Regions from separate parts of the Nitratireductor sp. ATLC21 genome, predicted to be linked through region 1. Evidence: predicted binding sites of a transcription regulator. Region 1 holds the regulator's gene; each other region holds the start of a gene.
What was found. The regulator LexA, encoded in region 1, represses DNA repair genes until DNA is damaged. The targets are predictions, from matches to a motif close to TGTTCNNNNTGTGTTCNG.
Positions count from the first base shown of each region.

Region 2: the regulator LexA is predicted to act here: its motif matches at 2,149-2,166, upstream of AC2CHD_RS17860 (helicase-related protein).
Region 3: the regulator LexA is predicted to act here: its motif matches at 1,681-1,698, upstream of AC2CHD_RS13225 (cytoplasmic protein).
Region 4: the regulator LexA is predicted to act here: its motif matches at 1,993-2,010, upstream of AC2CHD_RS15190 (YifB family Mg chelatase-like AAA ATPase).

Region 1 covers NZ_JBXUOU010000001.1:473,512-477,397, forward strand. The annotation lists gene gyrA (DNA gyrase subunit A) at 1-1,083, opposite strand, end outside; gene AC2CHD_RS02355 (MarC family protein) at 1,315-1,947, shown strand; gene lexA (transcriptional repressor LexA) at 2,045-2,764, shown strand; gene AC2CHD_RS02365 (NAD(P)H-hydrate dehydratase) at 2,854-3,886, opposite strand, start outside.
Region 2 covers NZ_JBXUOU010000003.1:693,928-697,813, forward strand. The annotation lists gene AC2CHD_RS17850 (acetyl-CoA C-acetyltransferase) at 1-813, shown strand, start outside; gene phbB (acetoacetyl-CoA reductase) at 922-1,641, shown strand; gene AC2CHD_RS17860 (helicase-related protein) at 2,310-3,886, shown strand, end outside.
Region 3 covers NZ_JBXUOU010000002.1:1,196,328-1,200,213, forward strand. The annotation lists gene mnhG (monovalent cation/H(+) antiporter subunit G) at 1-282, shown strand, start outside; gene AC2CHD_RS13220 (Ros/MucR family transcriptional regulator) at 713-1,132, shown strand; gene AC2CHD_RS13225 (cytoplasmic protein) at 1,218-1,553, opposite strand; gene AC2CHD_RS13230 (helix-turn-helix domain-containing protein) at 1,830-2,183, shown strand; gene AC2CHD_RS13235 (DUF6456 domain-containing protein) at 2,185-3,009, shown strand; gene AC2CHD_RS13240 (SufE family protein) at 3,040-3,468, opposite strand; gene AC2CHD_RS13245 (DUF5330 domain-containing protein) at 3,538-3,886, opposite strand, start outside.
Region 4 covers NZ_JBXUOU010000003.1:159,450-163,335, forward strand. The annotation lists gene AC2CHD_RS15185 (LysE family translocator) at 1-78, opposite strand, end outside; gene AC2CHD_RS15190 (YifB family Mg chelatase-like AAA ATPase) at 294-1,829, opposite strand; gene gshB (glutathione synthase) at 2,081-3,028, opposite strand; gene AC2CHD_RS15200 (putative bifunctional diguanylate cyclase/phosphodiesterase) at 3,414-3,886, shown strand, end outside.

The sequences.
Region 1 (3,886 bases):
AAAGGCCTTCAAGAGATCGAGCAGGTTCATCTGCTCGGGCTTGCCGCCATTCAGCGCCACCATGTTCGCGCCAAAGGAGGTTTGCAGCGGCGTAAAGCGATAAAGCTGGTTCAGTACGACATCGGCAACCGCATCGCGTTTCAGCTCAACCACGACGCGATAGCCCTGGCGGTCACTTTCGTCTCGGATGTCGGAAATACCCTCGATGCGCTTGTCGCGCACCAATTCGGCCATCTTCTCGATCATCGAGGCCTTGTTGACCTGGTAGGGAATTTCCGTGATCACAATCGCTTCACGGTCGTTGCGCGCCGGTTCGATGGCAACCTTGCCGCGCATCATGATGGAACCGCGTCCGGTCTCATAGGCGCTGCGGATGCCGGAACGCCCGAGGATGAGGCCCCCGGTCGGGAAGTCCGGGCCCGGAATCAGTTCCTGCAATTCAGGCAGACCAATCGCCGGATTGTCGATCATGGCCACGCAGCCATTGATGACTTCCGACAGATTGTGCGGCGGAATATTGGTCGCCATACCAACCGCGATACCACCGGAACCATTGACCAGAAGGTTCGGATAGCGCGCCGGCAGCACTTTGGGTTCGCTGCCGGAACCGTCATACGTGTCCTGGAAGTCGACCGTTTCCTTATCGATGTCTTCCAAAAGCTCGTGAGCGCCTTTGGTAAGCCGCGATTCGGTATAGCGCATGGCCGCCGGCGGATCGCCGTCAATTGAGCCAAAATTGCCCTGACCATCGATCAGCGGCAAACGCATGGACCAATGCTGCGCCATGCGCACGAGCGCATCGTAGATCGCCGCATCGCCATGAGGGTGATACTTACCCATCACATCGGCGACCGGACGTGCCGATTTCACATACTTGCGGTTCCAGTGATAACCGCTTTCATGCGACGCGTAGAGAATGCGCCGATGCACCGGCTTCAAACCATCGCGCGCATCCGGCAGAGCGCGGCTCACGATAACGCTCATCGCGTAATCGAGGTAGGAGCGCTGCATCTCCTCTATGATGGAAATCGGCTCGATATCGTCGGGCTCGTCCGATCCGGTCGGCGTTGTCTGGTCAGTCAAATCGAGTCACACACAGAATAAGGAATCACTGACTTCTTATATATGAAGCGCCGTTGATTCTCCAATCGGAGCAGTGACGGAAGCCAAGGAAATCCAACGCGATTTCAGACGCATATGGCTGGTCTGTGAATGGTGTCGTAGACAAATTGACGCAGCACACGCGCACAGCGTCGCAATCAGAGCTTTTCTGGAGCCTCCCAACTGGGTTAGACAGTTTGAAAGGAGGCCCCGATGGCAGGTTACGAGACCTTGTTCAACGCATTCGTCACGCTGCTCGTGACCGTGGATCCACCGGGTCTGGCACCGCTCTTTCTGGCGTTGACGGTCGGAATGAACCGATCTGAGCGGAATCAGGTCGCAGTTCGCGCCGCAATCATCGGTTTCGCAGTCCTTGCACTCTTTGGCGTGGCCGGCAGTGCGATACTTTCCATTTTCGGGATCACCCTGCCTGCTTTCCGTGTGGCAGGCGGCCTGCTTCTCTTCTTCATCGCCTTCGAAATGATATTCGAACGCCGCCAGGAGCGGCATGAAAAAAGCGCCGAACGCGCCATCACGCGCGACATGATCCGAAACATCGCAGCTTTTCCGTTGGCCATACCTCTGATTGCCGGCCCCGGCGCTATTTCTGCCACCGTGCTTCTTTCCGGCTCATTCGGCGGCCTTGGCGGAACCGCCGCACTGCTGGCAATTCTATTGACGACGATCGGCATCACCTATGCGGTTTTTACACTCGCAGAGCGCGTCGACCGTTTTCTGGGCGAGACCGGACGATCGATCCTGACCAGACTTCTCGGCGTGATACTGGCTGCTCTCGCCGTTCAGTTCGTAGCGGATGGCGCAAAGGCTCTGTTTGACGCGCCATAGCGCCTAAATGAGAAGCAAATACCGGCAGTTGCGGAACACAACTGGAACATATACAGTATGTTCTGGTTTTGTTTTTAACTGATTCTCGGTGGCGACCATGCTGACCCGCAAGCAGCACGAACTTCTCCTGTTCATTCACGAGCGCTTGAAGGAGACTGGAATCCCGCCCTCCTTCGATGAAATGAAGGAGGCGCTGGACCTTGCGTCCAAGTCTGGCATTCACCGGTTGATCACCGCCCTGGAGGAACGTGGCTTTATCCGCCGCCTTCCTAATCGCGCCCGTGCGCTCGAGGTGTTGCGCCTGCCCGATTCGATTGCGCCGGGCCTGAATGCGGGCGCACGCAAATTTTCTCCAAGCGTTATCGAAGGCAGCCTCGGCAAAGCGCCACCTGCCCCGCCCAAACCGTCAGCCAGCAATGACGATGCTCTCGCCGGTGTCGTTTCCGTGCCTGTCATGGGGCGCATCGCTGCGGGTGTTCCGATCGATGCCATCCAGCACCAGACCCATTCCATCGCCGTGCCTCCAGACATGCTGAGTGGAGGCGATCACTACGCGTTGGAGGTCAAAGGCGATTCGATGATCGAGGCGGGAATTTTTGATGGTGATACCGTCATCATCCGCGAGACGCAGACTGCCAACCCCGGCGAGATTGTGGTTGCTTTGGTCGATCAGGAAGAAGCGACCTTGAAACGTTTCCGTCGCAAGGGAGCATCGATCGCCCTTGAGGCTGCCAATCCGGCGTATGAGACACGGATATTCGGCCCCGACCGGGTGAAGGTCCAGGGGCGTCTGGTGGGGTTGATGCGCCGTTATTGACCCGGCGTCGAGGGAGCATGCCCAAGCTGCTGTTCATGAATTCGACAAGAGGCTCAAGGGCCAACTGACGAGGGCCAGAGAGCGTTTTCTCAAGTGAGTCCCTGCAGCACCTTCGGCAGCATTTCAGGCAGGTCTTCGGCGATCAGACCGGGTCCGAATGACCGACCGCATTCTGCGTGAATCCAAACAGCAGCGCACGCTGCCTCAAAGGCCGGCATCCCTTGAGCCAGAAGGCTTGCGGCAATTCCTGACAGGACATCGCCTGATCCGGCCGTTGCCAGATGTGGCGTAGCGTTGGCATTGATTGCCCCTCGCCCGTCGGGCGCCGCAACGATCGTATCAGGCCCCTTGAGCACGATCGTCGCCCCGGACCGTCTTGCCGCCTCCCGCGCTCTTTGCACTTTGGAAATCGCTGGCGCGTCCTCCAGGCCTGGAAACAGTCGGGAGAACTCCCCTTCGTGCGGCGTGAGAACGACCTGCGCGGCGGAACCCTTGATCATATCGAAAAACATATCCGGCTTGTCGCTAAAGGCCGTGAGGGCGTCAGCATCGAAAACCAACCCGCTTGCGTCATTGGCCTGATGGAGAAGCGCGCGTGCGAAACTGCGCGTTCGCTCTCCAGTGCCTGCTCCTGGTCCCAGAACCACCCCGGAGGGTAAGCGGTGGGCGAGGAAGGCCTGCAACTCGCCGACGGTGTCGGCCTTGCGCAACATGATCGATGTCAAATGCATCGCATTTATCGAAAGCGCGTTCGTGGGCGAAAGCATCGTCACGGCCCCTGCCCCCGCACGCGCCGCTGCCCGCGCGGCAAGCCGAGCCGCACCCGTCGAGGTTGCCCCACCAGAAATTACGGCCACATGACCGCGCGAATATTTGTGCGCGCTGACACAGGGCTTCGGCACGGCTTCCCGCCACAAAGCAGGCTGGTTCTCCCAAAGTGCTCGACCAACTGTATCAAGCGCGCTGTCTGCGATGCCGATATCCGCAACGACAAGGTCACCGCACATTTGCCGTCCCGGCACGAGGAGGTGCCCCGGCTTCTTGCGAAAAAAGGTGACAGTCACTTCCGCCGAGAGGGCGGCACCGAGTGGCTTTCCGGATACCCCGCAAACGCCGGAAGGC
Region 2 (3,886 bases), on a different contig from region 1:
CCGCATTGCGCCTATCTGCGTGCCGGGGTGAAGATGGGCGATTACGCCATGATCGACACGATGATCCGCGACGGCCTTTGGGATGCCTTTAACGGCTATCATATGGGTATCACGGCGGAGAACGTGGCGCGGCAGTTTCAGATCACGCGTGAGGAGCAGGACGCCTTTGCGCTCGCCTCGCAGAACAAGGCGGAGGCCGCTCAGAAGGCCGGGCGTTTCAAGGACGAGATCGTGCCCGTGACCGTGAAGAGCCGCAAGGGGGAGACGGTCATTTCGGAGGATGAGTATATCCGTCATGGCGCGACCCTTGAGGGTATGCAGAAGCTGCGTCCGGCCTTCGACAAAGAGGGCACCGTGACGGCGGCCAATGCATCAGGCATCAATGACGGTGCTGCTGCGGTGGTTCTGATGCGCGAAAGCGAGGCGGAGCGCCGTGGTTTGACGCCGCTCGTACGCATCGCGTCCTGGGCAACGGCAGGTGTCGATCCGGCGATCATGGGCACGGGGCCGATCCCCGCTTCGCGCCGTGCGCTGGAAAAGGCAGGCTGGAAGGCGGAAGATCTCGATCTGGTCGAAGCCAACGAGGCCTTTGCCGCACAGGCCTGTGCCGTGAACAAGGATATGGGCTGGAACCCGGAGATCGTGAACGTGAATGGCGGAGCGATCGCCATCGGCCATCCGATTGGAGCTTCGGGCACACGCATTTTCAACACGCTGGCCTTCGAGATGCGCCGCCGGGGCGCGAAGAAGGGGCTGGCGACGCTTTGCATTGGCGGCGGAATGGGCGTCGCCATGTGCGTGGAAGCGCTGTAGATTGTTTGCCGGCACGCGGCGGCAGACGTCGCGTGCCAGCCGGCTTATCGCTCAGGCACAATGGGGCGAAGGCGGCGGGGACGATTCATTTTCAGGGAGGCGACCTGCATGAAGACGGCACTTGTTACCGGTGGAACCCGTGGCATTGGCGCGGCAATAGCAACAGCCCTCAGGGGTGCTGGCTATCGGGTCGCGGTGAATTACGCGGGCAATGACGAGGCGGCGGCGCGGTTTGCCGAGGAAACCGGCATTGCCGCCTACAAATGGTCGATCGCCGATTATGATGCCTGTGCCGAAGGTGTTGCGAAGATCGAAGCCGATCTCGGGCCGGTGGACGTTCTGGTCAACAATGCCGGAATCACGCGGGATGTGATGTTCCACAAGATGACGGTGGAAGACTGGCGCGCGGTTGTCGATGTCAATCTCAACGGCGTCTTCAACATGACGCATCAGGTTTTTGCCGGTATGCGCTCACGCAGGTTCGGTCGCATCGTCAATATATCTTCCATCAACGGTCAGAAGGGCCAGATGGGGCAGGCCAACTACTCGGCGGCCAAGGCCGGCGAGATCGGTTTCACCAAGGCATTGGCCCAGGAGGGGGCGCGATTCAATGTGACAGTGAACGCGATCTGCCCGGGCTATATCGCCACAGACATGGTGATGGCTGTGCCGGAAGCCGTGCGCGAGAAAATCATCGCCCAGATCCCGGTGGGGCGGTTGGGCGAGGCCTCGGAGATTGCAAGATCCGTGCTTTTTCTGGTTTCGGACGAGGCCGGGTTCATGACCGGGTCGACATTGACGGTCAATGGCGGACAGTACTTCGTCTGAAGGAAAAACTGCTGCGTTGCGCGGCTGGATGACCGGGTGCTGTGGAGAAAAGCGAGCGTCGTGCCTTGCGTATCTCTGTATCAAATTGAAGCAATTTGGTTAACGCGACATTCATCCTGACACTTCGGTCCTGTGGATAAGCTGTTCCTTATCTGTCGACAGCTGGTGGAAAACACCAGATGTAGTGGCGAACGTACCAGGAACATTCTGGTATCACTGATTCGTCGCCGATTCGTTCCGGGTTTGGTCGAAGTGTTAACGCGTGGGTCTTCGAAGCGTCGAAAACCCGTTAACCGCTCAGCAAATTTTCCTAACAAAATCTTATGCTTGTTAGGGAAGAAGAGACGCGGTCCTCTGCCTTTCGCTCAAAAGTTAACGCTCATCCCCGGTTTCATACCATTTGGGCAAGGTGTCGATTCAGCATGTAGGCCCACGTGCTGAGCGATGCACAGCATATTGGGGTGAACAAAACGGGAAACACTCGAAGTCAGTGATTCGTCGCTGATTCGTTCCAGACTCGTTCTAAACCTTAACAATCAAATTTTTCTCCTGCCCGTTTTGGCAGGCTTTGTCGGCGGAGTGTCAGTCTTGCCTTGGAATGCGAAGGCAAAGCGTGCTAACCCGTGTGCTCGCCTTTTTTCGCTGAGGTAGACGGCTTTCCGGGCCCTATGAATTTCCAGAATCAGAATGCCAGTCCCCGGACACTTTCGGGGCGCAACGTCACAGCCATCCTCGGCCCTACCAACACGGGCAAGACGCATCTCGCCATTGAGCGTATGGTGGCGCATTCGAGCGGGATAATAGGCCTGCCACTGCGCCTGTTGGCTCGCGAGGTTTACACGCGTGTTGTCGCCAAAGTGGGTGAGCAGCATGTGGCGTTGATCACCGGCGAGGAAAAGATATCGCCGCCGGGCGCGCGCTTCTCGGTGTGTACTGTGGAGGCAATGCCGCGTGAGGCGGATGTGGCCTTTGTCGCCATCGACGAAGTGCAGCTTGCCGCTGATCTCGAGCGCGGGCATATCTTCACCGACCGCATCCTGCACCTGCGGGGCCGCGAGGAAACGCTGCTGCTCGGTGCCGGTACGATGCGCGGCATCCTGGAAAAGCTGCTGCCGGGTCTTTCGGTCATAACCCGGCCGCGCATGTCGGTGCTTACCTATTCCGGTTCGCGCAAGATCACGCGGCTGCCGCGTCGCTCGGCCATCGTGGCCTTTTCCTCCGATGAGGTTTATGCGATCGGCGAACTGATCCGCCGCCAGCGCGGCGGTGTCGCCGTGGTGCTTGGCGCGTTGAGCCCGCGCACCCGAAATGCGCAGGTGGCGCTCTATCAATCCGGCGATGTTGACTATCTGGTGGCGACGGATGCCATCGGCATGGGGCTCAACCTCGATGTGGACCACGTTGCCTTTGCGCAAAACCGCAAGTTCGACGGTTTCCAGTATCGCGACCTCAATCCGTCGGAACTCGGCCAGATCGCCGGACGTGCAGGCCGACATTTGAGGGACGGAACCTTTGGTGTGACGGGCCAGGTGGACCCACTCGCCGATGAGCTGGTCCATCGTATCGAGGCGCATGAGTTTGATCCGGTCAAGGTGCTGCAATGGCGCACGGCCGCGTTCGACTTTTCAAGCGTTGACGCTCTCAAGGCATCTCTTGATATGCCGCCTCCGGTTGAGGGACTCACTCGCGCACTGCCTGCTGCGGATGCCAAAGTGCTCGAATTCCTGTCGCGGGATGAGGACATACGCAAGCTGGCGGAAGGGCGTGAACGCGTCGGGCTTCTGTGGGAAGCCTGTGTGCTGCCCGATTACCGGCGTATAGCACCGGCCCAGCACGCGGAAATTGTTGGTGCAGTCTTTTCTGATCTGGCGCGAATGGGCCATGTCGATGAAGACTATATGGCTGAACAGGTCAAACGTGCCTCGTCTACCGAGGGGGACATCGACACTTTATCGCAGCGGATCGCGCAGATCCGCACATGGACATTTGTCTCGCATCGGCCCGGATGGTTGGCCGATGCGACACACTGGCAAGAAAAAACACGAGAGATTGAGGACAGTTTGTCCGATGCGCTGCATGAGCGATTGACGAAACGCTTTGTGGACCGCAGGACTTCCGTGCTCATGAAGCGCCTGAGAGAGAATGCAATGCCGGAAGCAGAAATCAGCCCCGTTGGCGAAGTCCTTGTCGAGGGGCACCATGTTGGTGAGATGCTAGGGTTCCGCTTTACTGCCGACCGTTCGGC
Region 3 (3,886 bases), on a different contig from region 1:
ACGCGCATGCATGCTGCCTCGAAGGCAGGGACGCTCGGGTCCGGGCTCATGCTTGTCGCCTTGGCGATATTCGCACAGGATCAGGCGATCGTAACGAGAGCGCTGGCGGCAGTGGTCTTCTTTCTCCTCACCGCTCCGATTTCTGCTCATCTTCTGGCAAAGGCGGCCTATGCTGCCGGCTATAAACTCTGGGGGCGTTCCGTGCACGATGACATGGCATCGCCTGCGAGTGAGGCAGCGGTATCGCTCGACGATGAAAGTATCAAAGAAGATCAAAGATAAGTTCTTCTTATATACTTCGTATAATTCAATGTTCGGTGTGTATTGTTCGATAGGGCGAGGGATCGATGGTAATCCCTTGTAGCAGCTGCATTGGCGGAAATGCGTAAGCATTCGTCCTTTTGTGGGTGCGAAAGCCACGAGGATGAAAATCGATAAGGTCGATTTGCTTAATTGGTGAGTTTAAATTTAAGCAGATCTGATTTTTGGAATGAAATACGATTTTTTGAGATGTGATAAACAATCAGTCTCAGGTTTCTGGTAGTATTAATTTGAGATTGTGAGTTGACCGGTCGAACAAAAAAAACGATATGATTGCTGCCTTCTCGGGAATCGACAAAAAAAAGCCTGCAGAATAGGGATTCCTATAGACACCTCATCACTGGCGGCATGAGGTGGTGGATTTGAATAGACGTTGGGGCAAGGTAACGAAATGAACGAAGATTCTGTAAAAAACGACGATACTCTTATTGAACTGACCGCAGACGTTGTCGCTGCTTACGTCAGCAACAATCCTGTTCCTGCATCCGAACTTTCTAACCTGATTTCAGACGTTCATGCAGCGCTCGGCCGTGTATGCGGCTCTCCAGAAGCACCACCTGCTGAAAAGCAGAAACCGGCTGTGAACCCGAAGCGCTCCGTGCATGACGACTACATTATCTGTCTTGAGGACGGAAAGAAGTTCAAGTCGCTTAAGCGGCACCTGATGACGCATTACGGCATGACGCCGGAACAGTATCGGGAAAAGTGGGGACTGGACGCCAACTACCCGATGGTGGCCCCCAGCTATGCCGTGGCGCGTTCGAAACTGGCAAAGCAAATGGGTTTAGGACGCAAACGCAAGGAAAAATAGTTTAGCCTGGCGCATGGCGCCAACGCTATGTTCCTGTGTTCAAGCGGCGCTTCGTGCGCCGCTTTTTTTGTGAGCTCGACAGTCGTCAGCCTGTACCCGCAGGGGGGCGGTTATTCATAGGGCAGCAAGAAAGACTGGAGCGCGTAGTGATGGACAACCGCTTGAACGCCTGACTGAGGGCGATGTGTCGGTTGAGGTCGTAACTCCAATGGTTCCTGACCCCTTTCAGGCGCTCTCTCTCAATCAACCGCCGCAGGCGACGAAGTATGTTGTTGCGCTCTGGACCTGAGCTTTGCTGCACCTTCTCGAGATCCAGTCCTCCGAGAAGAAAAAGTGCCGCCGTCTGCCTTGCCTCTTCATTGCGCTTCCGCTTGGCTTCGAGAAAGGCGAGGCTCTCCTTCTTTACCGTAGTCATGCTCAATCCTTTTGATGGTGAGCGATGACTATGAGGCAGGCTGGCGCGGCGGGGATAAACCAGAAGAGGAATTCGCGACGGAATTTTGTTTTGGTAGTAATTTCAGAGGTTTATGAAATTTCACCGTTTTATCTGTTCGTAATTTGTTCCCGCCTATGGAGGTGTGGGGTATAAGAATTTATTCCTCTTTCCTGTGAAGGGATAAAGTCTGTGCTTTCAAACGCTGCCAAATCGACGGAACAAGAAGACGGGCGGGTAAAATCGCCTGAGAATCACTCACCGGTGACGCTGCAACGCCGTCTCAGTCCGATTCCTGAAGAACGGATCGGAGAGGTTTGCGAATGCGTTCTCGACATCGTGGCTGCACTGTTCAATGTAAGCGGACGCGAACTGCGTGAAACGCGCCGGTCTTCGACAAGTGTCACACGTGTGCGGCAGATCGGTATGTATGCTGCGCATGTGGTGCTCGGGCTCAATATGAGTGAAGTCGGGCGCGGGTTCGGTCGTGACCGAACCACGGTTCAATACGCATGCCACATTGTTGAGGATATGCGTGACGACGAAGAATTCGATCGGATCGTCCTCATGACCGAGCGCGTTACTGCGGCTGCTTTTCGCAACACGGAGCTGCGCTGATATGGCTGTATACAAGAGCGAATTTCGCCATCTGCGCGAACGATCCCGCTGTCTGCGGTTTCTCCAGAAGGGAGAGGCATGGCTGCAACCCGGCGCAAAGCAGGGAAGCGTGCTTCTCGATGGCGGCGAGCAGGGGACGATCTCCATATCGCTTGAGGTTCTGGAGGCGCTGGACAAGGAGGACCTCGTACGCCTTGGCAAGGACAGGGTGGCGTTGTCGAGTGCGGGTGTCGCCTGTGCGCGGCGAGTGGCAGCAAAGCGGGAACCTTTTACAAGCCAGCATCGCGAGATCGAGCGCAGGGTTTTACAGCAGGGTGCCGAAAAAACGATCCTTACTGCAACGCTGAGCGAATCTCCCTTGGCGCTCCTGGCGAGCCGGCGTATGCGCAATGGCGAACCCTTCTTGACGCGGACTGAATTCGACGCTGGTGAAAAACTGCGCGCCGATTACACGCGCGGTCAGATCATGCCGCGCCTGACTGCCAACTGGATGGCGTGCGTGTCGGGCAAAAAGCGGGGTACCGGCGCCGGGGGCGGTGTTGAACTGACGCAAGCCGCATTGGCCGCGCGTCAACGTGTCGATCGTGCGCTCGAGGCCGTCGGGCCGGAGCTCGCCGGTGTCCTGGTTGATATATGTTGTTTTCTGAAGGGCTTCGAACAGGTGGAATTGGAACGGGGATGGCCCGTCCGTTCGGCAAAGGTGGTGCTTAAGACCGCGCTGGGTGCGCTGGCCCGCCATTATGAGCCTCAGACACGCAGACAAAGCGAAACCGGCAGGCCGATCCTGCATTGGGGTGCACAGGACTATCGTCCGAAAATGGCATGAGCGATGTGCTGATTGCCCGGCAACAGGCAATCAACCTGTTGCCGGGGCCACTTCCGTAGCTTCTTTTTTTATGCGCTGCACCATGGAGCGCAGACCATTGGCGCGCTGTGGTGTGAGATGTTCGTCGAGACCGAGTTTGGCCATCACGTCTTCGGCATCGATGTCGAGAATCTCGCTGGCGCGCCTGCCGGAAAACAGGAGGAGCATGATGGCCACCAGACCGCGGACAATATGCGCGTCCGAATCGCCTTTGAAGGTAAGGACGGGGTCGGTGCCTTCTCCACGCTCGGTATGAAGCCAGACCTGGCTGACACAGCCGCGTACGCGGTGCGCCTCGTCGCGCGCAGCTTCGGGATAGGGAGGCAGGCTGTTGCCAAGGTCGATGATGTAACGGTAACGCTCTTCCCAATCATCGAGGAAGGCGAAATCGTCGTAAAGGGTGTCAATCGTCGTGCTCATTGGGCCGGATATAGTGATTGACCGGCCATTCGTCACGGAAAACCTTTAATTGTCCAGAATGTCGGGGGCTTATTGATCGGCCGGTTGCTCTGGAACACTTCCGGTCGTCAAAGGTGTTTCCGCTCCTGTAGCGGCGGCCTCGGATGGAGCGTCCGTCGGTTCTTCAAGCATTTCGTAGGCAAAGCGGGCGCTTTCACGGGCGCGGGCCCCGATCGTCTGCAGCGCCGCGCGTCCTGTCGCACAGACTTCGGGCTTTCGCTCGCAGATGCCAATCATGTCGGTGATGGCTTCGCGCGCTGCCCCCAATGCCTGCAGCGCACCGACCTGTGGCGTCTCCGCGCTGTCCTGGCCGCCTGTTCCCCCGATAGGCAACAGCAGCAGCACCAGCGAAAGCCAGAAGATCGAGCGAATGATAAAG
Region 4 (3,886 bases), on a different contig from region 1:
CAGGACCGCTGGTCCGGGGATCAGAAACAACCCCAGTACAACCAAAGCGTAAGTCAGCAGGGTTCCGGTTTCGACCATGTTTTCGCTCCCAACAACGTTGTGCGCCTTACAGCAAATGCGAAAGACGCCTCACCTGTTTGCCTTCCGACCACCGAGCGTGACAAAGATGCCATCATCCGGTTGTGCGCGTCCCGACGCCATCCAGCGATGAAATCGACTATGCGAGCGTTTTGGAACTCGCGCAATCCTGCCCCGTGCACGTCCCTTGCGTGGGCGCAATGTCAGGCTCCGGTTCAAGCTGCATGCTCCCTTGCCTGCCCCGTCATGCGATAGGAGATCGCTTCGGCAATGTGCGGTCGCGCAACATCTTCGGCACCATCAAGATCGGCGAGAGTGCGGGCGACCTTGAGCACCCGGTGATAAGCACGGGCAGAGAAGCCGAGCTTTTCACTCGCATCACGGATCAAGCTGGTGCAATCGGCATCCAACGCAACGACATCTTCCATGAGAGCTGCGGAGCAGGATGCATTGGTCGTCCACGCGGGAAGGCCGAGCGCGACATAGCGGGCTTGCTGTTTCTGCCGGGCGAAACCCACCCGCTCTGCGACAACGGCGCTCGTTTCGGCCCGCTCTGCTCCGCCGATCAGATCGCCGGCTGATACGGCGGGCACCTCGATGCGCAGATCAATACGATCGAGCAGCGGGCCCGAAATGCGCGCTTGATAATCCGAGACGCAGCGCGGCCCACGCCGGCAGCGATGACCGGGCTCGCCTGCCATACCGCATCGACACGGATTCATGGCGGCGACAAGCTGGATGCGGGCCGGATAGCTAACACGATGGTTTGCACGAGCAATCACGCATTCCGCTGTCTCCAGGGGTTGGCGCAGAGAATCCAGCACCTGGGGCGAGAATTCCGGCAATTCATCGAGAAACAGAACGCCGTGATGAGACAGCGATGCTTCTCCGGGTCTTGCCTTCAGCCCACCGCCCACGATGGCAGCCATGGAGGCTGAATGATGAGGCGCGCGGAAGGGGCGCCGGTCCGACAACTTCCCATCCGCCAGTTCCCCCGCGATGGAAGCGATCATCGACACCTCCAGGAGCTCGCGCGGCGACAGCGGAGGGAGAATGGACGGCAAGCGCTGCGCCAGCATGGATTTGCCCGCTCCGGGCGGCCCGATCATCAGGAGGTTGTGCCCTCCGGCAGCCGCCACTTCGAGTGTCCGCTTGGCCGCTTCCTGCCCACGGATATCAGCAAGGTCAGGCACCGAAGCCGGCGGAGGATAGAGCGCAGGTTCGGGCCGATTCATCACCTGGGTGCCACGGAAATGATTAGCGAGCGCGATCAGGCTGCGCGGCGCGAGAATATCAATGTCTGCACCGGCCCAGGCCGCCTCGGCCCCACAGGCATGGGGACAGATCAGGCCGCGCTCCATGGCGTTTGCGCCAATGGCCGCCGGCAACACACCATTGACCGCGGCGATGGTGCCGTCGAGCGACAACTCACCGAGAACGACATAGCCTGACAGCGCATCCGACGGGACAGCGCCAAGCGCCGCCATCAGGCCGAGGGCGATGGGGAGATCATAATGGCTCCCTTCCTTCGGCAAATCAGCGGGTGCGAGATTGATCGTCACTTTCTTGGGCGGCATCGACAGACCGGACGCATGCAGTGCTGCCTGCACGCGCTCCCGGCTTTCCGCGACCGCCTTGTCGGCAAGCCCGACGATCTGCGTTCCCATCTTGCCCGGCGCGATCATGACCTGAACGTCGACAGGAACGGCCTCCACCCCTTGAAAGGCGACGGTGCAGACATGCGAAACCATGCGCTTCCCCCACTCCCTGGAGCGCTCTCAGGGCAAATGGCCACGCACCTGCAAGACGCCCAAAATAGAATTGAGCGATCACATGCGCAGTTCCGGAATACAGCCAGAACAAGAAATACGATCGCCCCACAACCACATTGAAGCAGCTTGCGGCGACCAGATCAAGAACATTTCAGGAACGAGAAATCGCTATGGTTGTCTTCCGATTGCAAATGGTTGTGTTTGAGGAACGCACCATTCGTCTTGCGGGATTATCCACGGGCCCGACGGGCCTCGACCGCGTCCCAGAACAAGGCTGCGATATCGGCGCCGCCAAAACGCTTCACTTCCCTTACGCCTGTCGGTGACGTGACATTGATTTCCGTCAACCAGTCGCCGATCACGTCGATGCCGACAAGGGTGAAGCCGCGTTCACGCAGGGACGGGCCGATGCGCGCGCAAATCTCACGTTCGCGATCTGTCAGCTCCGCATGCTCGGCGCGCCCGCCCACATGCATGTTTGAACGGGAATCATGCTCGGCGGGAACCCGGTTGATGGCGCCCACGGGCTCGCCCTCGATAAGGATGATCCGCTTGTCGCCCCCTCTTACCTCTTTCAGATAACGCTGCACGATGAAGGGTTCGCGAAACGCTCCCATGAACATTTCCAACAGCGAGGCGAGATTTCGGTCGCCCTCCTTGAGATGAAAGATGCCGGCACCACCATTGCCATAGAGCGGCTTGACGATGATGTCGCCGTGCTTCTTGCGGAAATCGTCGACCTCGCGCGTATCCCGGGTGATGAGCGTTTCGGGCATCAGATCCGCGAACTCGGTGACAAAGATCTTTTCGGGACTGTTGCGCACCCAGGAAGGATCGTTGACGACCAATGTCTCGGGGTGAATCCGGTCAAGGATGTGGGTGGTGGTGATATAGTTCATGTCGAAGGGCGGGTCCTGACGCAAAAGAACCACGTCCATCTCCGACAGATCGAGCCGCTGCGGCTCGCCCAGTGTGAAATGATCGCCCTTGATATCGCGCACTTCCAGCGCTTCCGCCCAGGCGATGACCTTGCCATCGACCATGGAAAGCTTGTCCGGCGTGTAGTGCCAGAGCACATGGCCCCTAGCCTGCGCTTCCAGCGCGAGCGCGAAGCTCGTGTCGCCGGCAATCGAAACGGTGGAAATATGGTCCATCTGGACCGCGATTTTGAGGGGCATGAAATAAACTCCGGCGGGACTCAGGCAGCACGCATTCAACATTCGCACTTTGGCCGCCCAGGCCGCTAGAGCAAATATTGGAAACACGATGCCACTGGCAGCTTTATGTTTCCTGGGATGGGACCCGAGTGGAATTTATGTATTTGACATCCGATCTCAAGGTGCTGGCAAACAGCCCGCGACGTCAAACTCCATCCACCAATGTCAGCAGATGACGGCGCGGACACCCGCGTGTCAAGACAGTGCGTCGACCCATGTGCGACGCCGCTCTCAGACCGAGCAAAACCAAGTGCGCATTGTGGGTGTATTGGATACGATTCCTAAACAATTTAGGTCCATGGTTCGGCCCATGTGATCAAAAAATCGCCAAAGCAACGGAGTTTCGATGCAGCCGGCGCCCGCACCTGAACGGACGATAACGGCAGACCAGTCCGATTTTGCCTTCACCGATGCGTTGACGGGCCTTGGAAACATGCGCCGGTTCTTCGACAAGATTGATCGACTGATCGAGGAGCGCGCCGACGATCCCGCACCCTTCGCCATCGGCGTTCTCGACCTTGACGGCTTCAAACCAATCAATGACCTCTTCGGCCGCGCGGCCGGCGATGAAATCCTGCAACAGGTCGCGATGCGGCTTCGGGCGGCGATGGATGGCAATTCCACCGTGACGCGGATCGGCGCCGATGAATTCGCGTTTCTGTTTCCCCTCGTCTTCAGCGAAGAAACGGCCCGCGAGAAAACAAGGCTGCTGATTGAAATTCTCTCCGCCCCCTATGACGTGGGTCAGCGCACGGCGCGGCTCTCGGCTTCAGCCGGCTGCTCGCTCTACTATTCCGAAGAGGAAACAAGCGAGGTTCT